2 linked regions of the Caldimonas brevitalea genome follow. Each later gene encodes a partner of the first gene's protein in a complex. Links are inferred from orthologs where the notes say so. Each region holds a gene or a part of one and is shown in the gene's direction. Other genes may lie near its edges.

Evidence for each region.
Region 2: the proteins of smc (region 1) and AAW51_RS06600 are in contact, whole or in part, in a crystal structure (PDB 3ZGX), measured with the Bacillus subtilis proteins. The link is inferred for Caldimonas brevitalea from one-to-one orthologs.

What each region holds. Positions count from the first base shown.
Region 1 is NZ_CP011371.1:2,887,484-2,902,668, forward strand. What follows is about bases 6,878-10,960. They hold smc (chromosome segregation protein SMC), read left to right. Parts: upstream 6,878-7,244; coding sequence 7,245-10,760; downstream 10,761-10,960. Other genes in these bases: queF (preQ(1) synthase), read right to left, coding at 6,878-7,028; AAW51_RS12865 (cell division protein ZipA C-terminal FtsZ-binding domain-containing protein), read left to right, coding at 10,852-10,960. Outside these bases: AAW51_RS12825 (ABC-F family ATP-binding cassette domain-containing protein), read right to left, coding at 1-1,191; prmB (50S ribosomal protein L3 N(5)-glutamine methyltransferase), read right to left, coding at 1,188-2,063; dapE (succinyl-diaminopimelate desuccinylase), read right to left, coding at 2,060-3,211; AAW51_RS12840 (PilT/PilU family type 4a pilus ATPase), read right to left, coding at 3,226-4,455; dapD (2,3,4,5-tetrahydropyridine-2,6-dicarboxylate N-succinyltransferase), read right to left, coding at 4,500-5,321; dapC (succinyldiaminopimelate transaminase), read right to left, coding at 5,348-6,562; more of queF, read right to left, coding at 6,597-6,877; more of AAW51_RS12865, read left to right, coding at 10,961-11,931; AAW51_RS12870 (chorismate mutase), read right to left, coding at 11,964-12,251; AAW51_RS28105 (LysE family translocator), read right to left, coding at 12,320-13,171; AAW51_RS12880 (hypothetical protein), read left to right, coding at 13,394-15,185. UniProt on the Bacillus subtilis protein: Required for chromosome condensation and partitioning.
Region 2 is NZ_CP011371.1:1,504,074-1,518,062, reverse strand. What follows is about bases 5,097-7,983. They hold AAW51_RS06600 (segregation and condensation protein A), read left to right. Parts: upstream 5,097-6,054; coding sequence 6,055-6,912; downstream 6,913-7,983. Other genes in these bases: panC (pantoate--beta-alanine ligase), read left to right, coding at 7,853-7,983; panB (3-methyl-2-oxobutanoate hydroxymethyltransferase), read left to right, coding at 6,992-7,834; AAW51_RS06605 (DUF3460 family protein), read left to right, coding at 5,784-5,993; bamE (outer membrane protein assembly factor BamE domain-containing protein), read right to left, coding at 5,112-5,600. Outside these bases: AAW51_RS06635 (glycerate kinase type-2 family protein), read right to left, coding at 1-862; AAW51_RS06630 (SulP family inorganic anion transporter), read left to right, coding at 1,041-2,714; AAW51_RS06625 (hypothetical protein), read left to right, coding at 2,776-3,441; AAW51_RS06620 (helix-turn-helix transcriptional regulator), read right to left, coding at 3,383-4,249; AAW51_RS06615 (acetoacetate decarboxylase family protein), read right to left, coding at 4,246-5,022; more of panC, read left to right, coding at 7,984-8,692; AAW51_RS06585 (SDR family oxidoreductase), read right to left, coding at 8,722-9,726; AAW51_RS06580 (CBS domain-containing protein), read right to left, coding at 9,789-10,292; AAW51_RS06575 (Mut7-C RNAse domain-containing protein), read left to right, coding at 10,415-11,155; AAW51_RS06570 (hemerythrin domain-containing protein), read right to left, coding at 11,385-11,969; AAW51_RS06565 (hypothetical protein), read right to left, coding at 12,035-12,229; AAW51_RS06560 (nuclear transport factor 2 family protein), read right to left, coding at 12,370-12,849; AAW51_RS06555 (TetR/AcrR family transcriptional regulator), read right to left, coding at 12,846-13,460; AAW51_RS06550 (sugar ABC transporter substrate-binding protein), read left to right, coding at 13,658-13,989. UniProt on the Bacillus subtilis protein: Participates in chromosomal partition during cell division. May act via the formation of a condensin-like complex containing Smc and ScpB that pull DNA away from mid-cell into both cell halves.

The sequences.
Region 1 (15,185 bases):
CGAGTCGTCCGGCCGCAGCACGTCCATCTCCTGCTGCGCGAAGTAGCCGATCGCCAGGCCCTTGCCCTCGGTGATCTGCCCGCCCAACGGCGGCAGCGCCCGGGCGATGGTCTTCACCAGCGTCGACTTGCCCTGGCCGTTGGCGCCCAGGATGCCGATGCGCTGGCCGGCCAGCACCGAGCGGTGGACGTTGCGCACGATCACCGTCTCGCTGGCCTCGCCTCGGTAGCCGCAGCTGACGTCCTTGAGCGAGAGCATCGGGTTGGGCAGGCTCTCGGGCTCGCGGAACTCGAAGCTGAAATCGGCCGCGGTTAGCACCGGCGCGAGCTTTTCCATGCGCTCCAGTGCCTTGACGCGGCTTTGCGCCTGCTTGGCCTTGGTGGCCTTGGCCTTGAAGCGGTCGATGAAACGCGTCAGCTGTTGGATGCGGTCCTGCTGGCGCTCGAAGGCGGATTGCTGCTGCATCAGCCGCTCGGCCCGCATGGCCTCGAAGGCACTGTAGTTGCCGCTGTAGCGTGTCAGTTGCGCGTTGTCGAGGTGCAGCGTGACGCGGGTGATGGCGTCGAGAAACTCGCGGTCGTGGCTGATCACGAGCATGGTGCCCTCGAAGCGCTTGAGCCAGCTTTCCAGCCACACCAGCGCATCGAGGTCCAGGTGGTTGGTCGGCTCGTCCAGCAGCAGCAGATCGGCCGGGCACATCAACGCGCGCGCCAGCTGCAGCCGCATGCGCCAGCCGCCCGAGAAGCTGTTGACGGGCTGGTCGAGCTGGTCGGGCTTGAAGCCGAGGCCCAACAACAGGGCCTGGGCGCGGGCCGGCGCGTCGAAACCGGCGGCTTCTTCAAAGCGCTGGTGGGCCTCGGCGATCGCATGGCCGTCGCCCGTCGCTTCCGCTGCGGCCAGCGCCTCGCGCGCTTCCATCAGCGGGGTGTCGCCCTGCAGCACGAATTCGGTTGCCGCCTCGTCGGTCTCGGGCATGTTTTGCGCGACCTCGGCCAGCCGCCAGCGCGGCGGCAGCTCGGCGTCGCCGCTGTCGGGGTGCAGCTTGCCGGTCAGCAGCGCGAACAGCGACGACTTGCCGGCGCCGTTGCGCCCGACCAGGCTGACCTTCTCGCCGGCATGCAGCGTGACGCTGGCATCTTGCAGCACCACCTTGGCACCGCGGCGCAGCGTGAGGTTCTTGAGGTTGATCATGGGCCCGTGCTCTCCAGCAGCGCGCTGCGCGTCACCAGCAGCACCTGGTCTTCACCGGCGCTGGTTTCGAGCCACACCACTTCCAGGCGCGGGAAGGCTGCTTCGAAGTGGGGCCGTTCGTTGCCGATCTCGAGCACCAGCACGGCGTCTTCGCTCATCTTCCCGGGGGCCTGGGCCAGCAGCCGGCGCACCAGGTCCATGCCGTCGGTGCCGCCGGCCAGCGCGAGGGCCGGCTCTGCCTGGTATTCGGCCGGCAGCGATTGCATCGTCGTGGCGTTGACGTAGGGCGGGTTGCACAGGATCAGGTCGTAGGGGCCGCTCAGCTGCTCGAGCAGGTCGCTTTGCTGCAGCCGCACGCGCTCCGCCAGCCCGTGGCGGTCGACGTTGATGCGGGCCACCGCGAGCGCGTCGGTCGAGACGTCGGCGCCGTCCACCTCGACCTCCGGGTAGGCCATGGCCGCCAGCACGGCCAGGCTGCCGTTGCCGGTGCACAGGTCGAGCACACGCCGGGTGCGGTCGGACAGCCAGGGGTCGATGCTGCCGTCGGCCAGCAGTTCGGCGATGAACGAGCGCGGCACGATGGTGCGTTCGTCGACGTAGAAGGGCACCCCCTGCAGCCAGGCTTCACGGGTCAGGTAGGCGGCCGGCTTGCGGGTGCTGATACGTTGCTCGATCAAGGTCTCGACCCGTGCCGCGTCGGGCTCGGCCACCGGCCGGTCGGCCACCGCGTCGAGGTCGTCCAGCGGCAGCGACAAACCCCACAGCACCAGCCACGCCGCCTCGTCGAAGGCGCTCGCGGTGCCATGCCCAAACGAAACGCCCGCCTGTTCGAGGCGGGCGCTGCTGCGCTCGATCAGTTCGATGACCGTCATGCGATCAAGCCTTCCATGGTCTTGCGATAGATGTTCTTGAGCGGCTCGATGTAGGCGACCTCGACGTGTTCGTCGATCTTGTGGATGGTGGCGTTGGGCGGGCCGAACTCGATCACCTGGGGGCAGATGCGCGCGATGAAGCGCCCATCGGAGGTGCCGCCGGTGGTGGACAGCTCGGGCGTGAGCCCGCATTCGTTTTCGATGGCCGCCACCAGGGCCTGGCTCAGCGTGCCCGGCTCGGTCAGAAACGGCAGGCCGCCGAGCGTCCACTGCAGGTCGTACTCGAGGCCGTGCCGGTCGAGGATCGCGTGCAGCCGCTCTTTCAGGCCGTCGGGCGTCGACGCGGTCGAGTATCGGAAGTTGAAATCGACGGTCATCTCGCCCGGGATCACGTTGGTCGCCCCCGTGCCGGCGTGGATGTTCGAGATCTGCCAGCTGGTGGGCGGGAAGAAGGTGTTGCCGGCGTCCCACTCGACCGTCGTCAGCTCGGCCAAGGCGGCCGACGCGAGATGCACCGGGTTGCGCGCCAGCTGCGGGTAGGCGATGTGGCCTTGCACGCCCTTCACGACCAGGCGGCCCGACAACGAGCCGCGCCGGCCGTTCTTGACCGTGTCACCGAGCCGGTCGACCGAGGTCGGCTCGCCGACGATGCAGTAGTCCAGCCGTTCGTCGCGCTCGCGCAGCCACTCGCAGACCTTGACCGTGCCGTCGTTGGCCGGCCCTTCCTCGTCGCTGGTGAACAGCACCGCCAGCGAGCCGCGGTGGCGAGGGTGGGCGGCGACGAATTCTTCGATCGCCACCACCATCGCCGCCAGCGACGTCTTCATGTCGGCGGCGCCCCGGCCGTAGAGTTTGCCGTCGCGGTGGGTCGGCACGAAGGGGTTGCTTTGCCACTTCTCGATCGGGCCGGTGGGCACCACGTCGGTGTGGCCGGCGAGCACCAGGGTCTTGGCTTCGGCGCCGGCGCTGCCGGACCGCTTGGCCCACAGATTCGTCACGCGAAAGTCGTCCGGCCCCGAGACCAGCGTCTCGCAAGCAAAGCCGATCGCTTCGAGGCGCTCGCGGATCAACGCCTGGCATCCACCGTCGTCCGGCGTGACGGAGCGGCGGGCGATCAGGGCTTCGGTGAGCCGCAGGGTGGCAGACATCGTCCCGGGGGCCCTCATCGGATCGAGCCGAAGCCGGTGGTACCGAAGCCGGTCGTCCCGAACCCGGTGGTGCCGAAGCCGCTCGGGCGCTCTTCGCGCACGTCCAGCGTGATCTCGGTGAAGGAGGGGCCTTCCTCGACCTCTTCCTTCTTGGGCGCCGCCTTGGTCTGGCCGGCCATGTCGTTTTGCAGCCGCCACATCAAGTTGGTCGGCGAGTCGGCGTAGGTCAGGCCTTCTTCGCGCGTCACGCGGCCTTCGTTGATCAGGCGCGCAATGTCGGCTTCGAAGGTTTGCGAGCCTTCGGCCATCGACTTCTCGACCGCTTCCTTGACGCCGGCGATGTCGCCCTTTTCGATCAGCTCCGACACCAGCTTGGTGTTCAGCAGCACTTCCACCGCCGGCACCCGCCCGCCCGTCACCGCCTTCAGCAAGCGCTGCGAGACGATGGCCTTGAGGCCGGAGGCCAGGTCGGACAGCAGAGCGGGGCGCGCTTCCGGCGTGTAGAACGACAAGATGCGGCCCAGCGAGTGGTAGCTGTTGTTGGCGTGCATGGTGGCCAGCACCAAATGGCCCGACAACGCGTACGACAGCGCCGCCGTCATCGTCTCGCGGTCGCGGATCTCGCCGATCAGGATGCAATCGGGCGCCTGGCGCAGCGCGTTCTTCAGGCCCACCTGCAGCGACTGCGTGTCGCGGCCGACCTCGCGCTGGTTGATGACCGACTTCTTGTTGCTGAACAGGAATTCGATCGGGTCTTCGATGGTCAGGATGTGGCCGGTCGAGAGCTGGTTGCGGTGTTCCAGCATCGAAGCCAGCGTGGTGCTCTTGCCGGTGCCGGTGGCGCCCACCATCAGGATCAGCCCGCGCTTTTCCATCACCAGGCTGGTCAGGATCTCGGGCACGTTGAGGGTGTCGATCGACGGGATGTCGCTTGGGATGCAGCGGAACACCGCCGCCACCGAACCGCGCTGCTTGAAGGCGCTCAAGCGGTAGCTCGCGACACCCGGCAGCACCAGGCCGACGTTCAGCTCGCCGGTGTCGTCCAGCTCTTCGAGCTGGGTGGGGGTGAGCAGTTCGGCCAACAGCTGGCGTGGCTGGCCCGGGGTCAGGGCCTGGTCGCTGACCTGCAGGATCTGCCCGTGGATCTTGATCAGGATGGGCGTCTTCGCGGACAGGTAGACGTCCGATGCTTTTTTCTCCGCCATCAGCCGGAGCACGCGCTCCATGTTGCCGCTCGTCGCCATCGTGAGTTCCTTTGAAGGTCAGATCCTGCTGGTCGCGGCGCCGGTCAGGCGCGCAGCAGTTCGTTGAGGCTGGTCTTCGAGCGCGTTTGCGCGTCGACGCGCTTGACGATCACCGCGCAGTACAGGCTGTAGGCGCCGCCGTCGCGCGGCAGCGAGCCGCTGATGACGACCGAGCCGGCGGGGATGCGGCCATAGGTGGTTTCGCCGGTCGCGCGGTCGTAGATCGGGGTGCTCTGGCCGATGTAGACGCCCATCGAGATCACCGAGTTCTCTTCGACGATCACGCCTTCGACGATCTCGGAGCGGGCGCCGATGAAGCAGTTGTCCTCGATGATGGTCGGGTTGGCCTGCAGCGGCTCCAGCACGCCGCCGATGCCGACGCCGCCCGAGAGGTGCACGTTCTTGCCGATCTGGGCGCACGAGCCAACGGTGGCCCAGGTGTCGACCATCGTGCCTTCGTCGACGTAGGCGCCGATGTTGACATAGGAGGGCATCAGCACCACGTTCTTGGCCAGATAGCTGCCGTGGCGGGCCACCGCGGGCGGCACCACGCGCACGCCGGTGGCGCGCATCTCGTCTTCGCTCAGTTTCGAAAACTTGGTCGGCACCTTGTCGAAGAAGCCCAGCTCGCCCGAACGCATCAGCACGTTGTCGTTGAGGCGGAAGCTCAGCAGCACCGCCTTTTTCAGCCACTGATGGGTGGTCCAGCTGCCATCGATTTTCTCGGCCACGCGGCGCTTGCCAGTGTTGAGGTCGGCGATCACCTGCTCGACGGCCTGACGCACGTCGGCGGGCGCGGCGGCGGCGGACAGGCTCGCGCGGTCGTCCCACGCCTGGTTGATGAGGGCTTCGAGTTGTTGCGTCATGGAAAAGACAGACTGAGGAAGAAGGATCAGGAGAGGGATGACACGTAGGCGACGATCCGTTCGGCCGCTTCGACACATTCGTCGACCTCGGCCACCAGCGCCATCCGCACACGTCCGGCGCCCGGGTTGACGCCGTGGGCCTCGCGGGCGAGGAAGCTGCCGGGCAGGACCGTCACATTGTATTGAGCCAGCAGGCCACGCGCGAACTCGCAGTCGGCCGCCGGGCCGCGGCCGGGCACCTTGGCCCACAGGTAAAAACCGGCGTCGGGCAACTGCACGTCCAGCACCTCGGCGAGCATAGGCGTGACCCGCGCGAACTTGCTACGGTATTTCTCACGGTTCTCGATCACGTGTTGTTCGTCGTTCCACGCCGCGATGCTGGCCTGTTGCACCACCGGGCTCATCGCGCTGCCGTGGTAGGTGCGGTAGAGCAAGAACTGCTTGATCAAGGCCGCGTCGCCGGCCACGAAACCCGAGCGCATGCCGGGCACGTTGGAGCGCTTGGACAGGCTGGTGAAGGCGATCAAACGGCGGAAGTCGGGCCGGCCCAGCCGCACCGCGGCCTCCAGCCCGCCGAGCGGCGGCTCGTCACGGAAGTAGATCTCGGAGTAACACTCGTCGGAGGCGATCACGAAGCCGTAGCGGTCGCTCAGCTCGAACAGCCGCTGCCATTCGGCCAGCGGCATCACCGCGCCGGTCGGGTTGCCGGGCGAGCAGACGTAGAGCAGCTGCGTCGCGGCCCAGGTGGCTTCGGGGATGCTCGCCAGGTCGGGGGCGAAATTGCGCGCCGGGTCGCTGTTGGCGTAGACGATGCGGGCGCCGGCCAGCAGCGCCGCACCTTCGTAGATCTGATAGAACGGGTTGGGGCTGACCACCACCGGGCCGCCCTGGTCGCGGTGTTGCGTGGGGTCGATCACGGTCTGGGCCAGTGCGAACAAGGCTTCGCGCGAGCCGTTCACCGGCAGCACCTGCGTCGCGGCGTCCACCGCAATGCCGTAACGCCGGTTCAGCCAGCCGCTCATGGCCTCGCGCAGCTTCAGGTCGCCGGCCGTGGCCGGGTAGCTGGCCAGGCCCGAGAGGGCGCCGCGCAGGGCGTCCTGGATCAGGGCCGGGGTCGGGTGCTTGGGCTCGCCGATGCCCAGGCTGATGGGGCGCAGCGCTGGGTTGGGGGTGATGTCGCGGGTGAGGTCGCGCAGCCGCTCGAAGGGGTAGGGCTGCAGGCGGGAGAGCAGGGGATTCATCCTGGCGATTATCCGCGCTGCCGGCCGCGGCCGATCAGCGCAGCAGGCCCGATTCGGCGGCGTGCTGCGGCAGTTGCACGGGTTCTACCGGCTTCCAGCCCTTTTGCCGGTGCTCGGCGACCACGTTGGTGTAGATACCCCCGCGCACGTACCACTTGGCGACGATGCGCGCATAGCGCGGCTGCACCGCCTTGACGATGTCGGTCAGGATGTCGTTGGTCACCTTCTCGTGGAAGGCGCCTTCGTTGCGGAAGCTCCACATGTACATCTTCAAGCTCTTCAATTCGATACAGAGCTGGTCGGCGATGTAGTCGATCGTGAAATGGGCGAAGTCGGGCTGGCCGGTCAGCGGACAGTGGCAGGTGAACTCGGGGATCTGGAACTGGATCACGTAGTCCCGCTCGGGCGCCGGGTTGTCGAACACGTGCAGCTCTTTCGACGGCGCTGACGGCGGGTTGGCCGGCATCGGGCGTTGCTTGGGGGCGGCCGCTGGCTTGGCGGCGGCCTTGTTCACGTTCTTGGCCATGTCTGGGTGGTCTTTCGGGCAAGGGGCGGATGGTATCATCCCGCCTCGGTTGTTCCTCGGCCAAAGAGCAGATTCACGAGGAAAATCAAACACTTAAGAACGCGCTGAGCGAGCGGGGCCGGGGTTGCGCCGGGCACCGCACGGCGCGTCCACCCCATGCGTCTGAATTCGATCAAGCTGTCCGGCTTCAAGTCTTTCGCCGAGCCGACCCATTTCCAGCTGCCCGGCCAGCTGGTCGGCGTGGTCGGCCCGAACGGGTGCGGCAAGTCCAACATCATGGACGCGGTGCGGTGGGTGCTGGGGGAGTCCAAGGCCTCCGAGCTGCGCGGCGAGTCGATGCAGGACGTGATCTTCAACGGCTCGGGCAACCGCAAGCCGTCGAGCCGCGCCAGCGTCGAGCTGGTGTTCAGCAACGAAGACGCGCGCGCCGGCGGCCAGTGGAACCAGTTCGCCGAGATCGCCGTCAAGCGCGTGCTGACGCGCGACGGCACTTCCAGCTACTTCATCAACAACCAGCCGGTGCGCCGGCGCGACGTGCAGGACGTGTTCCTCGGCACCGGCCTGGGGCCGCGCGCCTACGCCATCATCGGCCAGGGCACCATCAGCCGCATCATCGAGTCCAAGCCCGAGGAACTGCGCATGTTCCTCGAAGAGGCGGCCGGCGTCTCGAAGTACAAGGAGCGCCGCCGCGAGACCGAGAACCGGCTCAAGGACACGCGCGAGAACCTGACCCGCGTCGAAGACATCCTGCGCGAGCTGAACGCCAACCTCGACAAGCTGGAGCGCCAGGCCGAAGTGGCGTCGCGCTACCGCCACCTGCAAGAGCAGGGCACGCTGAAGCTGCACCAGCTGTGGTTCTTGAAACACCGCGACGCCGCCACCGAGGAAGAGCGGGTGCGCAAGGACGTGCTGGAAGCCACCAACGCGCTCGAATCGCGCATGGCCGAGCTGCGGCATGTCGAGGCCGAGCTGGAGACGGTGCGCCAGGCGCACTACACCGCGAGCGACGAGCTGCACGTGGCCCAGGGCGCCTTGGCCGAGGCCAGCCTCGAGGTGAGCCGGCTGGAAGAGCGCATCCGCTACGTGGTCGAAGGCCGCCAGCGGGTCGAGCAGCGTTTGGTCGAACTGCGGGCCCAGAGCGAGCAGTGGGCCGATCGGCGTGCGGGTGCCGAACAGGAACTGGAAACCATCGCCGAGCAGATCGCGGCGGCCGAAGAACAGTCCGAGATCCTGGCCGCGCAGGCCGAGGAGCAGGCGGCCAACCTGCCCGGCTACGACGACGCGGTGCGGGCCGCCAGCCAAAAGGCCAATGAACAGCGCAATGTCGCGGCCGGCGTGCAGCAGCAGATCCAACTGCTGGCCGCCGAGTCGCGCAACGTCGAGGAGCAGACGCGCCAGTTCTCGCTGCGGCGCGAACGCCTGAGCACCGAGGTCAAGGCGCTGGCCGCGCCAGACGAAGCCCGGCTGGTCGAGCTGACCCGGCAGAACGAGCAGGCCGCCGAGGCGCAGGCCATCGCCGAGGAGCGTCTGCACGAGCTGACCGAGCAGGTGCCGCAGCTCGACGAGGAACGCCGCGCCAAGCAGGAGCAGGTCAACGCCGAGTCGGCCAAGCAGGCCGATCTGGCGGCCCGGCTGGACGCGTTGCGTGCGCTGCAGGAAAAGGTGCAGACCGAGGGCAAGCTCAAGCCCTGGCTCGCCAAACACGGTCTGGAAGGCCTGCAGGGCCTGTGGACCCGGGTGCACATCGAAACCGGCTGGGAAACCGCGCTCGAATCGGCGCTGCGCGAGCGCCTGAACGCGCTGGAAGTGGGCCGGGTCGAGACGGTGCGCGCCTTCGCGGCCGACGCGCCACCGGCCAAGCTGGCCTTCTACACGCTGCCGCCGGCCGGCATCGCCAACACCCACCAGACGCTGCCGCGCTTGTCCGAACTGCTGCGGCTGAACGACGCCGGCCTGAAGGCCTTGCTGAACGACTGGCTGGAGGGGGTCTACACCGCCAGCTCGCTGGACGAGGCCCTGGCCGAGCGCGGCAAGCTGACGCACGGCGAGGTCATCATGACGCGCGAGGGCCACGCGGTCTCGCAGTTCGCGGTGGCCTTCTATGCCCCCGATTCAGAGCAGGCCGGCATGCTGGCGCGGGCGCAGGAGATCGAAAACCTGGAGCGCCAGGTGCGCGCCCAGGCGCTGATCGCCGAAGACTCGCGCACCGCGCTGGTGCGCGCGGAGGCCGCCTACACCGACGCGTCGCAGCGGCTGGTGAGCGCCCGCCGCGAGGCCGCCGAGTTGCAGAGCCGCCATCACCAGTTGCAGGTGGAAGTGCTGCGTTTGAGCCAGCAGGCCGAGCAGGCCAGCGCGCGGCGCGGGCAGATCCAGGGCGAGCTGGCCGAGATCGACGCGCAGCTGGAAGAGCTGAACGAACGCCGCGCCACCGGCGAGGCCCGCTTCGAAGAGCTGGACATGGCGCTGGCCAACGAACAGGAGCGTCACGCCGAGCTGGAAGAGGCCGTGATCGAGGCCGAACGCCGGCTGTCGCAGGCGCGCGAGCAACTGCGCTCGCTCGAGCGTGAGGCGCAGGAAGCGCAGTTCTCGGCGCGCGCGCTGGCGGCCCGGCGCGGCGAGCTGCAGCGCTCGATCGAAACCGCGGCGCAGCAGATCCAGGCCAATGAGCAGACTGCGGCGCAGCTGCAGTCCGAGCTCGACAGCTTCAACGACCAGGCCGCCCAGGCCGGTTTGCAGGAGGCCCTCGCGCTCAAGCTCGACCGCGAATCGGCGCTGGCGGCCAAGCGCAGCGAATACGACGATTTGTCGCTCAAGCTGCGGCGGGCCGAAGAGCAGCGGCTGGAGTTCGAGCGCAGCCTGCAGCCGCTGCGCGACCGCATCACCAAGCTGCAGCTGGAGCAGCAGGCGGCGTCGCTGGGCGGCGCGCAGTTCCTCGAGCAGCTGACGGCGGCCGAAGTCGACCTCGAAGCCATCGCCAAGAGTGTCGAGGAGGGCAGCGTCAAGCTCTACGGCCTGCAAGGCGAGATCGACCGCATCAACCGCGAGATCACCGCCTTGGGCGCGGTGAACCTGGCCGCGCTCGACGAATTGACCGCCGCCCGCGAGCGCAAGACCTTCCTCGACGCCCAGTCGGCCGACCTCAACGAGGCCATCACGACGCTGGAAGACGCGATCCACAAGATCGACCTGGAAACGCGCGACCTGCTGAAGAAGACCTTCGATTTCGTCAACGAACACTTCGGCAAGATGTTCCCCAGCCTGTTCGGCGGCGGCACCGCCAAGCTGGTGATGACGGGCGACGAGATCCTCGACTCGGGCGTGCAGGTGATGGCCCAGCCGCCGGGCAAGAAGAACAGCACCATCCATTTGCTGTCGGGCGGCGAGAAGGCGCTGACGGCCATCGCGCTGGTGTTCGCGATGTTCCAGCTCAACCCGGCGCCGTTCTGCTTGCTCGACGAAGTGGACGCGCCGCTGGACGACGCCAACACCGAGCGCTATGCCAACCTGGTGCGCAGCATGTCCAAGGGCACGCAGTTCTTGTTCATCTCGCACAACAAGATCGCGATGGAAATGGCCGAGCAACTGATCGGCGTGACGATGCAGGAGCAGGGCGTTTCGCGTATCGTCGCGGTCGACATGGAAGCCGCGCTCGGCATGGCGGAGGCCGCCTGAGCCGCGGCGCGCGGCAGCCGGTGCCGGGAGGGCGCTGTCGCGCCGTCCGGGTTCACCCCCGACACGCTATAGACGAAGGACAACAGGCCCGATGAGCAGCTTGCAGGTTGCGTTGGCCGTGCTGGGCGGCCTGGTGCTCGCCGGCGTGGTCGCCCACGGCGCGTGGCAGTCGCGCAAGGCGGGCTTTCGCCAGCCGCTGATGCGCACGCCCAAGGAGCCGCCGCCGGCGATCGAGCCCACGTTCGGCCCGATGGAGCCGATCGAGCCGGCCGCCGCACCCGAGCCCGGCGACGACGAAATGCCGTCGATGCCGCCGCTGATCCCGCCGGTGGCGGTGCGGCGCCAGCACGGCGTGCGGCTCGACCCGCTGATCGACGCAATGGCCACGCTGAGCCTGGACAACCGCGTCAGCGGCGACAACGTGCTGGCCCATCTGCCGCCCACGCGGCGCGCCGGCAGCAAACCGTTTTTCATCGAGGGCCTGAACGAGGCCACCGGTGAATGGGAAGCGCCGCAGCCGGGCCACACCTACCGCGAGTTCCAGGCCGGTGTGCAGCTGGCCAACCGCACCGGCGCGCTCAACGAGATCGAATATTCCGAGTTCGTCCAGAAGGTGCAGGGGTTTGCCGACGCGCTGGGCGGGGCGGTCGATTTCCCTGACATGCTCGACGAGGTGGCGCGGGCGCGCGAGCTCGACCAGTTCGCGGGGCAGCACGATGCCCAGCTGGCCTGCCATCTGCACGCCCGTGGTGCGGCGTGGGCCGTGTCTTATATCCAGCAGCACGCGGCGCGGCACGGCTTTGTGCCGGGTGTGGTGCCCGGGCGGCTGGTGCTGCCGGCCCGCGAAGAGGGCGGCCCTCCGGTGCTCAGCCTGCAGTTCGACTCGCAGGCGGCGTTTGCTGACGATCCCAACCTGGTGGCGGTGCGCGACGTCACCTTGTCGTTCGACGTGCCGCAGACCGCGGCGGCCGAAGCGCCCTTCCGTGCCTGGCAGGCGAGCGCGCAGGCCTTGGCGGCCGACATGGAAGCGGTGGTGGTCGACGACAACGGGCACCCGCTGAGCGACCCGGGTTTCGAGGCCATCGGCCGCGAGCTGGAGCACTTGTACCGCACGCTCGAGGAGCGTGGGCTGGCGGCGGGGTCGCCGGCGGCGCGGCGGGTGTTCAGCTAGACACCCCGGCCGCGGGCACCAAGGGCCCGTCCTCAGCCTTCCATGCCTTTGGCGCGTAGTTGCAGCTGCGTCAGCTCGGTGATCATGGCCCGGTAGATCGCCTGCACCGTGGCTTCATGGCCACCGGCCTCGCGCGCCCGCACCGCCACGCGGTCGAGCACCTCACGAACCCGGTCTTCCCCCTTCACTTCGCTGACGGTGTGCTTGAGGCGGCTGGCTTGCAAGGCCAACGCAGTGCGTCGGACCAGCAGGGGGACCAACTGGGCGTCGATGTCGTCGATCTGGGCTCGGACGTGGGCAAGGTCGGGATGGGAGTTCATGGGTGTGCGCGGCTTGGAAGTCGCATGGGGCCGTCCGGCAAGGCGGTCGCGGACGCGTCGACCTGCCATCAGCCTGGCACGGCGCTCGCCCCCGGTCTCGGCGGCGTCGACCGGATCAGGTCGGAAACGGCCGCGGCCGCGCCGCTGAGGGCAAGCGCCCCGAACAGCAGGCCGGTCGCGAAGTTGAAACGGGCGGCGAACCGAGGACCGGAAAACAGGTGGGAGATCTGGGTGCCGAGCCCGGCATAAAGCAGACAGCCGGCCAAGGAGATCAGCGCCAAGGGCGTCAGCGTCGCGCCTGCCGACGCCGCGAGGCCCCGGTGGGGCGTGACGAATTGGGGGAACAGCGACGAGAAGAACAAGATGGCCTTCGGGTTCAGGATCGCGACAGCAAAACCTTGGCGGAACAGGCTGAACCAGGACACCCGCGCTGCGAGGCCGGCGCCACCGGCCGCATCGGCACGCCAGGCGCCGGGCGAGGAGCGCATCAAGACCAGACCGAGGTAGGCCAGGTAGACCGCGCCGAGCAGCTGGAGCCAGGCGAATGCGCCGCTCCACACACTGTGGGCCTGGACGATGAGGAACAGCGCCGCCGCCCCCTGGAGCAGGGACGCGATCATGTTGCCGAGCGCCGAGAACACCGACGAGCGCAGGCCATGCTGCATGCCATGCGACAGCGCCAACATCATGCTGGGGCCCGGGATAAGGGTGGCCAGCAGCACCGTGGTCCAGTAGGCGAGGTGGCTGTCGGACAGGTCCATGCGGTCTCCGTTGTGCGTGCGACGGGAGCGCCGTGAGCCGCGCGGGGCCGGCGCGCGGGCCGCCTGCACGTCGCCGCTCTCGACACGCACGGCAGTTTGCGACAGATCCTGCGTGTCTCCCAGTCCGGATTTCCGGAATGTCGAGCGTCGGGGCCGCACCGCGCCGCTGCCGCCTGACCTCTGCCTGAGCGGCGAGTCTGCTTGCGTCCCCTGGCCTGACAGATCGTTGCAAATATCCCCTGGACAGGTGACTTCGCCTCGACAGGCCGGTCGCACTTTCGCTCTTACACTCCGCCGCGTCTACCACGAGCAGAGACGACAAACGCCGTCGTGGTCCTGCGCGTCCGCGCTCTGCGGCGCGTCACTTCAGGGAGTGTTGCTGTGAACAACCGTGTATTGCGATGGCTGGCCGGCGCCAAGGCGGCCGCGCTGATCCTGGCCCTGGCCGCGTGCGGCGGTGGGGGCGGGGATGATGATGACGATGGCCCGCCGCCGGCCGCGACCGCTTCGATCAGCGGTGTCGCCTTGGCGAGCGCCGATGCCAAACCGGTCGTCGACGCCCGTGCCAGCGCGGCCGGCGTGGAGGTGCGCAGTGGTGCCGACGGGCGCTTCCAGTTCACCGCCTTGCCGGCCGGCCGTCGGCAGGTCGTGAAGGTGGAGGCCGAAGGTTATGCCGATGGCTTCCTCGCGCTCGACCTGACGGCCGGCAAGACCGCCAAAGGCGAAGTGCGGCTCGTGAAGGTGGCGGCCACGGTCCAGATCGACCCCGCGCAAGCCAATACGGTCAGCGTGCCGGGCACCTCGGCGCAGGTGCAACTGCCCGCCGCCGGCCTGCAAGGCCCGGGCGGCGAGCCGCCGCGCGGGCAGGTGAGCGTCGACCTGACGCCCATCGATCCGGGCGCCGACCCGGCCAGCATGCCGGGCGACTACACGACGTCGAACAACGAGCGTATGGAGAGCTTCGGTGCACTGCAGGTGCGGCTGCGCGATGCTGATGGCCGGCGCCTCAACCTGAAGCCGGGGACGACGGCGCAGATCCGCATTCCGCTCGCGTCGCGCTCGGCCGACGCGCCGCCCACCGTTCCGCTGTTTTACTTTGATGAGCAGGCCGGCCGCTGGGTGCAGGAGGGCGAGGCGACGCTCAAGGGCAGCGGGGCCAACCGCTACTACGAAGGCAGCGTCAAGCACTTCACCTATTGGAACGCCGACATCGTCGCCGACACCATCTATGTGCACGGCTGCGTGAAGGACCAGGATGGCCGCCTGGTGGACGGTGCCTGGGTGCAGAGCGAAGGTGTCGACTACTCCGGCAACGGGTTCGCGGAGACCGATGCCCAGGGCCGGTTTTCGGTGCCGATCCGCCGCAACAGCCGCGCCCTGGTCAACGCCCGTGACTTCTTGAGTGAGGCCAGCGCGAGCGTGCTGGTCGGCCCGTCGGGCGTGGACATCACGCTGCCGGAGTGTTTGGTGCTGCCGCTGGACAGCGTGGCGCCGAGCGTGGTGGTGCAGCCCACGACGCCGGCGGCCACGGTGGGCGACCGCGTGTTCCTTTACGCGCTGGCGCAAGGCAGCTGGCCGCTGCAGTACCAGTGGCTGCGCAACGGTGTCGAGATCGCCGGCGCCACCTATCCCTGGCTGGAACTGCCGTCGGTCACGCCGTTCGACCACGGCGCCCGGTTCACGGTGCGTGTGAGCAACCGGGTGGACACCGTGGTCAGTGACCCGGCCGTCCTGACCGTCACCGCCGCCCAGCCGCCCAAGCTGCTGGTGCAACCCTTCGATCAGACCGCCGCGGTGGGCGAGACGGCACGCTTTGCCGTGGTCGCCGAGGGCGGCCAGGGGCTGCGCTACCAGTGGCGGCGCAACGGCACGGCGCTGCCCGGTGCCACCCAGGCGTTCTACCAGACGCCGCCGCTCACCGAGGCGGACAACGGCGCGCTGTACAGCGTCGTCGTGAGCAATGCGCAGGGCGATGTGACCAGCCAGGAGGCGAAGCTCACCATCACTGCCGACAGCCAGGAGCAGAAGGCCAACCTGATCCGTCTGGTCACGCTGGCCTTCGAGGCCTACCAGGCCGCGGCGGCGCCGATGCTGTTCATCGACGAAGAGATGCGCGGCAAAAGCGCCGCGGCTGTCTGCAGCAGCGGTTCGGCGAGCGCGACGCTGTCGGGCG
Region 2 (13,989 bases), 1.4 Mb from region 1 along the record:
CGATCGCATCGCTCAACAGGTAGGCGGCCACGCCGGCTTGGCGTGCCGCCGCGGCCGCCGCCTCGAGGGCCTGCTGGGGAGTGGCGAGCAGGTGCACCTGGTGGCCGTCGAAGCGTGGGTCGCCGGGCTTGGGGGTTTCGAGCCGCCCGCTGTGCAATGCGGCGTGCACCGCCTGTGGCACTTCGATGCGGTAGCGCGCCAGGATGTCGAGCGCATCGGCGCAGGAGGTCGGATCGGGCACGGTGGGGCCGCTGGCGATCACCGCGGGGTCGTCGCCGGGGACGTCGGAGATCAACAGCGTCACCATGCGCGCCGGGGCGCAGCGCGCACCCAGCCGCCCACCCTTCACCGCCGACAAGTGCTTGCGCACGCAGTTGATCTCGGCGATGGTTGCGCCGCTGTGCAGCAAGGCCTGGTTGACGGCGCGCTTGTCCTGCAAGGTCACGCCCTCGGCGGGCCAGGCCAGCAGCGCCGACCCGCCGCCGGACATCAGGCACAACACCAGGTCGTCGGCACTCAGGCCGCCGGTCGCTCCGACGATGCGGCGCGCCGCCTGCAGCCCGGCGTCGTCAGGTACCGGGTGGCCGGCTTCGATCACTTCGACACGCCCACCACGGGCGCCGGGCGGGCAGTGTCCGTAGCGGGTGACGACCAGGCCCGACAGCGGCGCGTCGGAGGGCCACAGCCGGTCGACGGCGAGCGCCATCGATGCGGCCGCCTTGCCGGCGCCGATCACCAGGGTGCGCCCGCGCGGCGGCGGCGGCAGCAGCGCCGCGAGGCCGTGGTCGGGCTGGGCGCGCGCGACGGCGGTGTCGAACAGGTGGCGCAGCCATTCGGCAGGCGAGTCGAGGAGGTGGGGCATGACGGCAGGCGATCGGCAAGGCACGTGATGCACAGGAGCATGCCTCACTCGACGCCCGGCGTCGAACCACCGGGCGGGTCGGCTTGACCCTCCACGCACCAGCCTCCATGATCGCCGCACCCGCCACTGGGGGCGGACCCGAACGAGCGGCCGTCACGGCCGGCAAACCGACCACCCGATGGCGACATTCTCGAGCCTGCGCCGGCAGTTGGCGCCCTTCAGGCCACGGCTGTTGTCGGCCCTGCAAGGTTATGACCGGCATCGTCTCGCGACCGATGTCGCGGCCGGCCTGACGGTCGGCGTCGTGGCGCTCCCGCTCGCGATGGCGTTTGCGATCGCCTCGGGCGTCAAGCCCGAGCAAGGCTTGTTCACCGCCATCATCGCCGGCTTCCTTGTCTCGGCGCTGGGCGGCTCCAATGTCCAGATCGGCGGCCCGGCGGGCGCTTTCATCGTGATCGTCTACGGCATCGTGCAGCGCTACGGGCTCGGCAACCTGCTGATCGCGACCGTGCTGGCCGGTGTGCTGCAGTTCCTGCTGGGGCTGTTCAAGCTCGGTGTGCTGGTGCGCTACATCCCCGTCACCATCGTGATCGGTTTCACCAACGGCATCGCGGTGCTGATCGCGCTGTCGCAAGTGAAGGACCTGTTCGGGCTGAAGATCGGCCCGATGCCGGCCGACTTCTTCGCCCAGGTGACGCTGCTGGGCCGCCACCTGGCGTCGTTCAACGGGGTGGCCCTGGCGCTGGGGCTGACCTGTCTGGCCCTCGTCGTCGTATGGCCCAAGTTGTACCGCATGCCGAATGGCGGCCGCGGCGCACGGTGGCTGGCGCGGCTGCCCGGCACGGTGGTCGCCCTCGGGCTGGCCACCGCCGCCACCGCGGCATTCGAGCTGCCGGTCGAGACCATCGGCTCACGCTTCGGCGGCATCCCCCAGGCGCTGCCACGTTTCGAATGGCCGGGTTTCACCTGGGACGGCGTCAAGCAGTTGTTCATTCCGACCTTGACCATCGCGCTGCTCGGCTCGATCGAGTCGCTGCTGTGCGCGCGGGTGGCCGACAACCTCACCGAACTGCCGCGTCACGACCCCAACCAGGAGCTGATGGCGCAAGGCGCGGCGAATGTGGTGGCGCCGTTTTTCGGCGGCATCCCGGCCACCGGCACGATCGCCCGCACCGTGACCAACCTGCGCTCCGGGGCCACCACGCCGGTGGCCGGCATGGTGCATGCGGCCACCCTGCTGCTGGTGGTGCTGGTGGCCGCGCCGCTGGCGGCCCACGTGCCCTTGGCCGCGCTGGCCGGCATCTTGTGGTTCGTCGCCTGGAACATGGGCGAGTGGCGCGAGTTCATACGTCTGCGTCAGTTCTCGCCGCCCTACCGCATCACGCTGCTGGTGACCTTCGTGCTGACGGTGGTGTTTGATCTGACCGTCGCGGTCGAGGTGGGGCTGGCGCTCGCCTGCGTGTTCTTCATCTACCGGATGAGCACCCTGTTCCGTGTCGCACCGCTCGAGCTGCCCGGCGCACCCGAGCATGTGCAGGCGATGAGTTTGTACGGCTCGCTGTTCTTTGGCGCGGTGGCCAAGGTCGAAGCGGTGTCGCACCATCTGCGACCCGGCACGCGGGTGCTGCTGCTCGAGATGCGGCGATTGATCTCGATGGACACCACCGGCCTGGACGCGCTCGAGCAGCTGCACCGCAGCCTGTCGCGGCGCGGCGTGCGGCTGGTGCTGTGCGAGGTCAACGAGCAACCGCTCGGGCTGATGCAACGCTCGGGTTTTCTCGACCAGCTCGGCGCGGGCGGACTCGCGGCGCGACTGGCCGAAGCGGTACCCGCGGCCGAAACCCCGCACTGACACTGCGTTACACCCCTCGGGTATGCTCACGGCTGACTGCAACAAGTACGACGAGCACAGGGTGGGATTACTGGATGACCTGAAGCGCCAGGCCGAAGCGCGCCAAGCACAGCTGCAAAGCAGCGGAGCCTCTCTGGAGCGCCAGACGGCGCTGGTGGAAGGAGCCTGCACCACGGCTTTCCGCTACTGGATGGAGCTGGCCAAGCAACTCAACGTGTTGAAGCCGGTCGCCCCGGCGCGTTATGCGCTCGACGGCCGCCACGTGTTCGAACAGCTGCCGATGAGCGATTTCCGGGTCGACGCCCGCCGGCGCTCGCCCGCACCGAACGCGCCGCACGAGCACGTGCAGCTGTTCTGGCTGCTCGGCTCGGGCCGCCCGCTGGTCATCACGAAGGACTACCCGAACGAGATCGAAAAGCTGCAGACGCGGCTGCGCATGTCGGGCGTGGACTTCCACATCGAGAACATCCGCGACCCCGAGGACGGCCGCTACCTGCACACGCGCTTCGAGTTCACCGCCGACTTCACCGCCGGCGTCAAGCTGCTGCCGCAGCACGAGCAAGGCCAGGTGCAATTCCAGCTGATCAACCTGGAAGGCTTCGAGACGGCGTTGGTCGAGTTGCCCGCATTCGAAGTCAACCAGGCGGTGCTCGACGAACTCGCCAAGCTCATGCTGGGCCAGCCGAACGGCTTTTTCCAGTGCGGGCGGGTGCTGCGGCGGGGCTGACGGCGGCATAGCGCGCCGGCGTGACGCCGAAGCAGCGCCGGAACCAGTGCGAGAAATGCGCCTGGTCTGCGAAACCGCAGGCCGACGCGGTCTGCGCCAGCGCGCAGCCGTCGCGCAGCAAGGCCTTGGCGTGCGCGATGCGGGCCAGCCGGGCGTATTGCCGCGGCGTCTGCCCCAGGCCGCGGCGAAACAGCCGGTGCAGATGTTCACGTGACACACCGATCTCGCGCGCCAGCGCGGCGGGGTCGGGCAGGCTGCCGTGGCATTCCTGCAGGCGCCGGCACAACACTTCGATGCGCGGGTCGACGGCGGGCACGAGGGGCACGCCGGGCTCCCCGCCGACCGCTCCGAACAACGCCTCGGCGAGGACGTGGCGCAAGCGCTCGGCATCGGCCCCGTCGACCGCTTCAACCAGTGCCGCCCCCAGCCGGGGCGCACGGCGCACCGGCTGCCGCACCTCGGGGCGTCGGTCCGCCGGCCAGCCCAGCCATTGCGCCGCGGGCAGGGCCGGCAGATAGACCATCACCATCTCGAACACCGCCGGGCTGACACCGGCGGTGTGCAGCGCATGCGGCGGCAGCACCACCACGTCGCCTTCTTTGGCCTGCAGCAGCCGCCCCTCGCAACTGAAACGACAACTGCCGCGCCGCACCGTGCCGATGCTCCATTCGGCATGCCAGTGCGGCGCAAAACGGACGTCTGGCTCGGTGGCGAGCAGCACGTCGACGACGGTCGCCGCCGCTTCGAACGACAGCGGCACCAGCCGCGAGCGGGCGGCCCCCGGCGGCGTGCCAGCCGTCGGCCTCACGCCTGCAAGGCCCCGCGCACGGTCAGACCCAACCAGCCGGCGCTCGCGCGCGTGGCCCGCAGCGGGCCCAGCAGCGACAGCTCCTCGACCGGGTGATCGAGCCGCGTGAGCTGCGCCGAGGCCGGCTGCCAGCGCGAGTCGACGCGCCCGGTGATGTCGGAGCGCAGCAGCTCGGGCTGCGGCAGCCGCTCGGGCGTGCGCAAATCGGGCCAACCGACCAGCCCGAGCGTGGGCCGCGCCAGGAAGCCGAGCGGCTCCGCGTCGCCGGCCTCGAGTTGCAACTCGGCTTCGAGCAGCCGACGTTCCTTCACCGTCAGCCCGGCGCGCAACCGCGTGCCGGGCCGCAGCGGCGCAGCGGCCGGATGGTCGAGTGGCAAACAACGGGTCAGCGTGGTGCTGCCCAACTTCTTGGGCCAGCCCTGCAGCAGGCCGCGCAGCAGCGCGATGTCCTGGTCGACGTAGATGAACGGGCAGAAGTTGACCCGGGTGCCGTCGGCCCGCTCGATCTCCACCGTCACGATGGTTTCGCGGTACTGCGCGTAGACGGGATCGGGTGCCGCGTCGTCGCCGCTGCTGCCCGTTTGCCACTCGGCGAAGTGGACGCAGCCGCGGCCGGTCAGACGGCCGTGCCGGCGCGCCAGCAACTGCTCACCCTGTGCGACGTCGCATTCGAATTCCACGTTGAGCAGCCAGCCGGCGTAGTGCCACGGCGGCGGGCCGACCAGGGCGCTGCGGCCGGACGCGGTGTAAGGGGCGGTGAAGCTTTGGTACATGGGCAATCGGCTTTGATGGACGAAGCCGCACCTTAGCGGCACGCTGGCGGCGGCGTCTTGTACGCCAGTGACATGCGCCGCCTGGTGTCCTAGCCGCCTTGCTGCAACTCGCGCGGGTCGATGGCGCTCGCGGTGTCCAGCACCCGGCCGTCAGGGTCGAAGGTGACGCTGAAGACGCGGTTCTCGTTGCCGTCGAGGTAGCGCCAGTCCCAGACCTCTTCGTTCTTCAACGGGAACGCCTGCGCGCGCGCCGGCTTGCCGAGCAAGCGCCGCACTTGCGCCTTGTCCAGCCCGGGCGTGACCTGGGCGAACACGGCCGGCTGGAGCACCTGGCGCAGCGCGCTCATGCGGCCGTCGGCGCCGATCGTGATCATGTAGTTGCGCTGGCCTTCGGGCTGGCGCGGGTACTCCAGCGTCTTGCTGCCGTCCTCGGCGTGGTAGACCGCGGCCGGCTCGCCGAACTGCGAGCGTACGTCCGCCTCGGTGGCGACCCCTTCCTCCAGCTTGTCGACACGTGCCTTATCGCACGCGGTGAGGGCCGCCGCCGCGACGATCAGGCCGATCAGGAGTGTGCGCATCGTCGTCCCCGTTAAAATCGTGGTCGCCATTTCACCATTGCCCGGGCGAAACAGGGTTCCGAGTCTGCGTAAGCTGTCAGACCGGGGCCACGGAAACGGCCCGCTCCGACGCACAGCGTCTACAGGCAATGGTTTGCAACCGAGCCCTTCATCGACCTGCCGGCCGCGCCGGCCGTGGACACCATGCCGCTGTTCTGGAAACCCTACAAGTCCGACATCACCGAGTTCATCGAGGAACTGAAGGCCAAAAACCCGCAGCTCGAGGACGCCCAACGCGAAGGGCGCTCGCTGCTGTGGGACCGCAACCTCGACCGCGAGGCGCAGACGGCCTGGAACGAGGCCAAGGTGCCGCAGCAGCCCTACGTCTACCAGACCAAGGCGTCGAGCGACTGAGCCCGGCCGGGCCGATGTCCGCTTTGCGCCCCTTCCGTTCGACCTCACCGACAGGCACGCCGTGACCGACGAGGCCCTGGCGCCGGCCGCGCCGCCGTCTCTGCAGGACGGCGAAAACGCCCTGCCCGAGGTGGTCGACAGCATCGCCGTCGCGCGGCTGTACGGGTCGCCGCTGTTCCAGCTGCCGACGGATCTCTACATCCCGCCCGATGCGCTCGAGGTGTTCCTCGAAGCCTTCGAGGGGCCGCTGGACCTGCTGCTCTACCTGATCCGCAAGCAGAACTTCAACATCCTCGACATTCCGCTGGCCGACGTCACGCGCCAGTACCTCAGCTACGTCGACCAGATCCGCAGCCGCAACCTCGAGCTGGCCTCGGAGTATTTGCTGATGGCGGCGATGCTGATCGAGATCAAGTCGCGGATGCTGCTGCCGCCGAAGAAGACGGAGGAAGGCCAGGAGCCGGAAGACCCGCGCGCCGAACTGGTGCGCCGTCTGCTCGAATACGAGCAGATGAAGCTGGCGGCCGCCAAACTCGACCAGCTCCCGCTGTTGGGCCGCGATTTTCTGCGCGCCCAGGTCTACATCGAACAATCGATGCAGCCGCGCTTCCCGGATGTGAGCCTTCACGAACTTCAGGAGGCGTGGCTGGACATCCTCAAGCGCGCCAAGCTGACCCAGCACCACAAGATCAGCCGCGAAGAGCTGTCGGTGCGCGAGCACATGAGCATGGTGTTGCGCACCCTGCAGGGCCGCCGTTTCGTCGAGTTCCAGGATCTGTTCGAGCCCAGCCGCGGGCCCCAGGTGTTGGTGGTCACCTTCATCGCGATGCTCGAGCTGGCACGCGAGCGGCTGCTCGAAATCACCCAGGCCGAAGCGTTCGCGCCGATCTACGTCCGGCTCGCCTACCAGCCCGCCTGACGCGCCACCGTCAGCGCGGTTGCGAACGGTCGTTCGGAAAGCCCTAGAATCCGCGCACTTTGTCACAGTGAGGCGCTTGATGAGCAGCCACGCCACCCCGACCCCCACCGACCCGACCGCGCGCAAGCCGTTGACACTGCACCGGCTGCGTGAAATGCACGCCGCGGGCGAGAAAATCGCGATGTTGACCTGCTACGACAGCAGTTTCGCGCGGCTGCTCGACGACGCGGGCGTCGACTGCCTGCTGGTCGGGGACTCGCTGGGCATGGTGTTGCAAGGCCAGTCCAGCACCTTGCCGGTGACGCTGGAAGAGGTGGCGTACCACACCCGGGCCGTGGCGCGCGGCAACCGCAGCGCCTGGCTGATCGCCGACCTGCCCTTCGGCAGCTACCAGGAATCGAAGGAACAGGCACTGCGCAGCAGCGTCGAGCTGATGCGCGCCGGCGCCCAGATGGTCAAGCTCGAGGGCGGCGGCTGGACCGCCGAGGCGGTGGACTTTTTGGTGCAACGCGGCATTCCGGTGTGCGCGCACCTCGGCCTCACGCCGCAAAGCGTGCACGCCTTCGGCGGCTACCGCGTGCAAGGCCGCGACGAATCGGGCGCTGCGGTGCTGAAGCGGCACGCAGCGGAACTGGCCGACGCCGGCGCCGCGATGCTCGTGCTCGAGCTGGTGCCGTCGGCGCTCGCCGAGGAAGTCTCGGCGTCGAACCCGGGGCTGATGACCATCGGCATCGGCGCCGGCCCGGTATGTGCTGGGCAGGTGCTGGTGCTGCACGACATGCTGAACGTGACGCGCGGCAAGCTGCCCCGCTTCGTCCGCAACTTCATGGCCGATGCGAGCAGCATCGACGAGGCCGTGCGCGCCTATGTGCGCGACGTCAAGAACGGCCGCTTCCCCGACCCGCAACTGCATACCTACTGATTTCTCACCACCAACATCATGCGCATCGTCCACACCATCAGTGAACTGCGGCAGGCCCTGGCCGGCACGACCAAGACCGCCTTCGTTCCGACGATGGGGAATCTGCACGAGGGCCACCTCTCGCTCGTCAAGCTCGCCAAGGAACACGGCGGGCCGGTGGTCGCGAGCGTCTTCGTCAACCGGCTGCAGTTCGCGCCGCACGAAGATTTCGACACCTACCCCCGCACCTTCGAACGCGATTGCGACCTGCTGCGCAGCGTTGGCTGCAACGTGGTGTTCGCGCCGTCCGAGGAAGAGCTCTATCCCGAGCCGCAGGTGTTCCGCATCGTCCCGCCGCCCGAGCTGGACACCATCCTCGAAGGCGAGTTCCGGCCCGGCTTCTTCACCGGCGTCAGCACCGTGGTGCTGAAGTTGTTCAACTGCGTGCAGCCGCGCTTCGCGGTGTTCGGCAAGAAGGACTACCAGCAGCTGATGGTGGTCCGGCGCATGGTGCAGCAACTCGCGTTGCCGATCGACATCGTGGCCGGCGACACCACCCGGGCCGAAGACGGCCTGGCACTGTCGTCTCGCAACAGCTACCTGTCACCCGCGGAGCGGGCCGAAGCGCCGCAGCTGGCGATGACGTTGCGCCATGTGCAGCTGTCGCTGCGCAACGGCCAGCCGGATGCGGCCGAACTCGAGCGTGAGGCGATGGACATGCTGCGCCAGCGCGGCTGGGCGCCCGATTACGTCGCGGTGCGCCGGCGCAGCGACCTGGGCGTGCCGACCGCGGAACAGCGCGCGGCCGGCGAACCGCTGGTGGTGCTGGCGGCCGCCAAGCTGGGCGGCACTCGGCTGATCGACAACTTCGAAGTCTGAGGCCGCCGGGGCCGGGCCTGTATGGGAGCCTAGATGGCCCCGACGCTGCCCGTCACCGGCAGCACGATGCCGGTGATGTAGGCCGAGCACACCGGCGACGCCAGGAAGACATACGCCGGCGACAGCTCCTCGGGCTGGGCCGCGCGTTTCATCGCCGTCTGCTTGCCGAACTCCTTGATCTTCTCGGGCGGCGAATCGGCCGGGTTCAGCGGCGTCCACACCGGCCCCGGCGCCACCGCATTGACGCGGATGCCCTTGTCGACCAGGTTCTGCGCGAGGGCCTTGGTGAAGGCATGGATCGCCCCCTTGGTGGTCGAGTAGTCGAGCAGCTTGGGGCTGCCCTGCAGGCCGGTCACCGAGCCGGTGTTGATGATCGACGCGCCTTCGTTCAAGTGCGGCAGTGCGGCCTTGGCCATGTGGAAATAGCCGTAGACGTTGGTGCGCAAGGTTTCGTCGAAGCGCTCCTCGGTGATGTCGACGAGCGATTCGGCGTGTTCCTGGAAGGCGGCGTTGTTGACCAGCACGTCGAGCTTGCCGAAGGTCGCCACGGTTTTTTCGACCGCCTGCTTGCAGAACGCCGGGTCCTTCACGTCGCCCGGGATCAACAGGCAGGCGCGCCCTTCCCGCTCGACGTACCGCTTGGTCTCCTCGGCGTCTTCATGCTCGTTGAGGTAGACGATCGCAACGTCGGCGCCTTCGCGCGCAAACAGCACCGCCACCGCCCGACCGATGCCGGAGTCGCCACCGGTGATCAGGGCCGCCATGTCCTGCAGCTTGTGGCTGCCCTGATAGTCGGGAGCCTCGAAGCGCGGCTTGAGTTCCAGCTCGGCTTCCAGCCCCGGTTTGTCGAGGTGCTGACCCGGCAACTCGCCGGGCTGTTCGCGGGCGCCGGCCTGCACCGGCTGCGACGGCTGGGAGCCGCCGCCCTGCTTCGATTGCGCCTGGTCCAACTGGTCCTGGCCGCGCTGCAATTCGCGCTGCTTGTCGGCCACTGCTTCGACGTCGCCGGCGGAGTCTAGGTTGTCATCTGCCATGGTGGTTCACCTTTGCTGATGGACTTTAGGCGCGGCAGGCGCCGCGCCCCCGTCGAACGTCGTCAGCGCGGCATGCGGCTGGCCTTGCCCGAGGCAGAGCCACCCCCAGCGGCGCCGCTCGCCTGCGAGTTGCCGGAGCGGTCGGGTTCGGCCGGTTCGGAAATGCCTTCCAGGGCCTGCGCCGCGTCTTCGCCGCTGACCTTGGCCGCCACGTCGCCGAGCGACAGGATGCCGACCACGTGCTGCTCGCGGTCCATCACCGGCACGCGGCGGATCTGCACGTCGCGCATCTGCTCGACCACTTCCTCCACCTCTTGGTCTTCGAAACACCATTGCACGTCGGTGCTCATCACCTCGGTCAGCGAAGTGCTGTCGGCGGGACGCCCCTGCGCCACGCCACGCACGGTGATGTCACGGTCGGTCACCATGCCGACAAGGCGGTCGCCGTCGCACACCGGCACCGCGCCGACGTTGAGTTCGTCCATCGCCTGGGCCGCCAGCAGCAGGGAATCGGTGGGGGCCATCGTGCGCACGCCACGGGTCATCACTTGGGAAACTTGGGTCATGAAAGCGCTCCTGTTGGTTGGGTTCACACCCGGAGTCCAGCAAATGCTGTACCCCTGCGCCCGTCCCTGCTGAGGCCGCCAGCGTGCCGCGCCGGCCGTCCCGCGGCCACAATCCGGCCACCATGGCGACGTTTCGCTTCTATGCAGAGTTGAATGATTTTCTGGCGCCCGCGCGCCGCGGCGTCGCGTTCGAGCATGCCACCTCGCCCCACGAAAGCCTCAAGCATGCAGTCGAATCGCTGGGCGTGCCGCACACCGAGGTGGCGCTGGTGCTGTTGAACGGGGAGCCGACGCCGCTCGAGCGGCGCTCAGTCGCCGCCGGAGACCGTATTGCGGTCTATCCGCAATGGCACCTCGCCGGCGTGTGCGGGAGCGCCGACGAGGTGGATGAACCCCGCTTCATTTGCGATGCCCACCTCGGGCGTTTGGCGCGCTACCTGCGGTTCGCCGGCTACGACACGCTTTACCGCAACGCCTGGCAGGATGTGGAGCTGGTAGCACTGGCACGGGCCGAGACCCGCATCGTGCTCACGCGCGACCGCGACCTGCTGATGCACCGCGACGTGGTGCACGGGTGTTATCTGCGCGCGGTGGAGCCCTTGCAGCAACTGCAGGAATTGCAGCGACGGCTGGGACTGTCGGCGCACGAAGCGGGGACGGGCAGCCGTTGCCTGCTGTGCAACGCGGTGCTGGAGACGATCGACAAAGCCGCGGTGGCGGGACGGGTGCCTCCGCGCACGTTCGCGCACTTCGAGCAGTACTGGCGCTGTCCGTGCTGCGAGCGGGTCTATTGGCGCGGCTCTCACTGGGAGCGCATGAGCGCCGCCCGGCCGCCCGAAGGCGCTCGCTCCGGAGTGCGATAGCACGAAGGTCAGTCAACTGGCGCCGCCCGGCCGCCCGAAGGCGCTCGCTCCGGAGTGCGGTAGCACGAAGGTCAGTCAACTGGCGCCGCCCGGCCGCCCGAAGGCGCTCGCTCCGGAGTGCGGTAGCACGAAGGTCAGTCAACTGGCGCCGCCCGGCCGCCCGAAGGCGCTCGCACCGCAGTGCACCAGCACGAAGGTTAGGCTATGAGCGACGTGCTGGGTCTCGGTGTCAGTGGCGACGCAGATCGAAGGCGCGCTTGAGCAGATAGCTGCCGGCCAACAGACCGCCCGCCGTCATCAGCAGCGCGCCGGTGGGCATCGCGCGGGCCGCGTTAGCGGCCATCTCGCCAGCGTGCGGCGCCGCCAGTTGCAGGCGGCGCTTGGTCATGGCCGCGCCCAGTTCGTTGAGACGGTCCTTGAGCAGCGTCTCGGCGGCCGGCAGCAACACGGTTTCTTCGTCTGCCACATGGTGCGTGACGTCGCGCATCAGCTCCATGAAGACGTTGTCGAAGTTGGCGTCGGTCGGCTCCATCGAACGCAGCTGCTCGATCAGGCGGCGCATCTCGTCGTGTTCGGGCTTGCTCTTGGCCAGCACGTCGTTGTCACTGGCCACCTCACGCAGGGCCGGATAGAAGATTTCTTCTTCCAGCTGCGCGTGGATCTCGAGCGCGAGGCACACAGTGTTCACGATCGCGCGCTTCTTGTCGGGCGACGCATCGGCCTCGTACTTGTGAAAGGTTGTCAGCGTGTGGGTGTGGTCGAGCCGGATCATCTTGGTGATGCTCGGCGACATCTTGCTCAGCATGGGGTTCATCGCGGGGTCCTTGAATGTGTTGTGGGATCCCAGCTGCAGCAACCGGTGTTCCCTTGCCGGTGGCCTTACCAGCCCTGCGCTCCGCTGCAGGCGAGCGAAAACGCCTCGGCGGCGCGCTCCGGGCAGTGCTGACCGCCGTACTCCTGCCAGGCCATCGCCGCCCACTCGAGCGCATCCTGGCGCTGGTCGGTTTCGTTGTGCGCCAGCAGGCGGGCGGCAAAACGTTCGATCCAGTGGGCCTTTTGCGTGTGCATGTCCATCTCGGTGCTTCCTCACGTGTGTTGGTGTTGACGTGAAGGCATCGTAGAGCGAACCGGCTCGCCTGCACCTTCTTCGCGCCGCCGTGTCCCCGTCGGCCGATTCCTACAGGGGCGGACCGGGCGCGAGCCGCGGGCGACCGTTACAAGCCCAGTTCGCTCAGCCCCGGATGGTCCTCGGGACGGCGGCCGAGCGGCCAGTGGTACTTGCGATCGGCCTCGCGTATCGGCAGGTCGTTGATCGACGCGTGGCGCCGGCTCATCAGGCCGTCGCCGTCGAACTCCCAGTTCTCGTTGCCGTAGGAGCGGTACCACTGTCCGGAATCGTCATGCCATTCATAGGCGAACCGCACCGCGATGCGGTGGTCGTCGTGGGCCCAGATCTCCTTGATGAGCCGGTAGTCCAGCTCACGCGCCCATTTGCGCTCAAGGAAACGCTCGATCTCGGCCCGGCCTTGCACGAACTCGGCCCGGTTGCGCCAGCGGCTGTCGGGGGTGTAGGCGAGCGCGACGAGCGCGGGGTCGCGCGTGTTCCACGCGTCTTCCGCGCGGCGTACCTTGGCGATGGCGCTGTCGAGCGTGAAAGGCGGCAGCGGGGGGCGGGCTTGAACGGGTGAGGTCATCGGTGTGACTCCAGTGGAGGGGAAGAGGTATCGGGCAGCGCCGCGTCGAGCAAGGCCGCGGCCACGCTGCGCGCGTCCAGTGCGGCGTCCGGGTCGGCGCCCACCAGGGCGACCGCGATAGCGCCGTCGACGACGACCAACCAGCGGCGCGCCCAGACGGCTGCGGAGTGCAGGCCGGCCGCCGCGCACTCGCGCTCGATCCAGTCGCGCAGCGCGGCCTTGTGGCGCTGCGCGACCTGCCGCGCGGGCTCGGCCGCGTCGGCGTACTGCCCAGCGACGTTGATGAAGGCACAGCCATGGAAATCGGGGCTCGCGAACCATACGTGCAGCACGTCGAACAGCGCCAGCAGCCGCGCCCGCGGCGCCTGGGCGCGGGCGTCGACAGCCGCCCCGAACCAGGCCATCCAGCGGGCGTGCCGGTGCTCCAGCATGCGCAGCACCAGTCCTTCCTTGGACCCGAAGTGCTTGTACAGGCTGCGCCGCGGAACGCCCGACTCGCGCACGATCTGATCCACCCCCACCGCATGCACGCCGTGGGCATAGACCAGGCGCTCGGTGGTCTCGAGCAGTTGTTGGTGCAGAGAAGAAGCGAGGGCATCCATGGAGCACATGGTAGAACGATCGTTCTACCCGCGCAACCCACACCGCGCCTCGTCCCAGCCGCAAACGCTCAGGGTAAGCCCCGAGAAGCAAACGATTGCGCAAACGTTTTCTATTTCTATGATTTGCGCCATGGCTGCCCGGATGACCGGCGCCCGGCCCGGCATCCACCCACGCCGAGGCCGCCTTCCAACCCAGGAGATCCGCCATGACACTGTCCCGCCGCCGCACCCTGCACGCCGCGATCGCCGCCAGCCTCCTCGGCCCCTGGGCCGCCGGGTCGTTATGGGCTGCCGACCCGCCGAAGGTCGCGCTGGTGATGAAGTCGCTCGCCAACGAGTTCTTCCGCACCATGGAAGACGGCGCCAAGGCCCACCAGGCTGCACACGCGTCGCAGTACACGCTGGTGGCCAATGGCATCAAGGACGAGACCGACACCGCCGCGCAGATCAAGATCGTCGAGCAGATGGTCGCGCAGAAGGTGCAGGCGCTGGTGATCGCGCCGGCCGACTCGAAGGCGCTGGTGCCGGCGATCAAGGC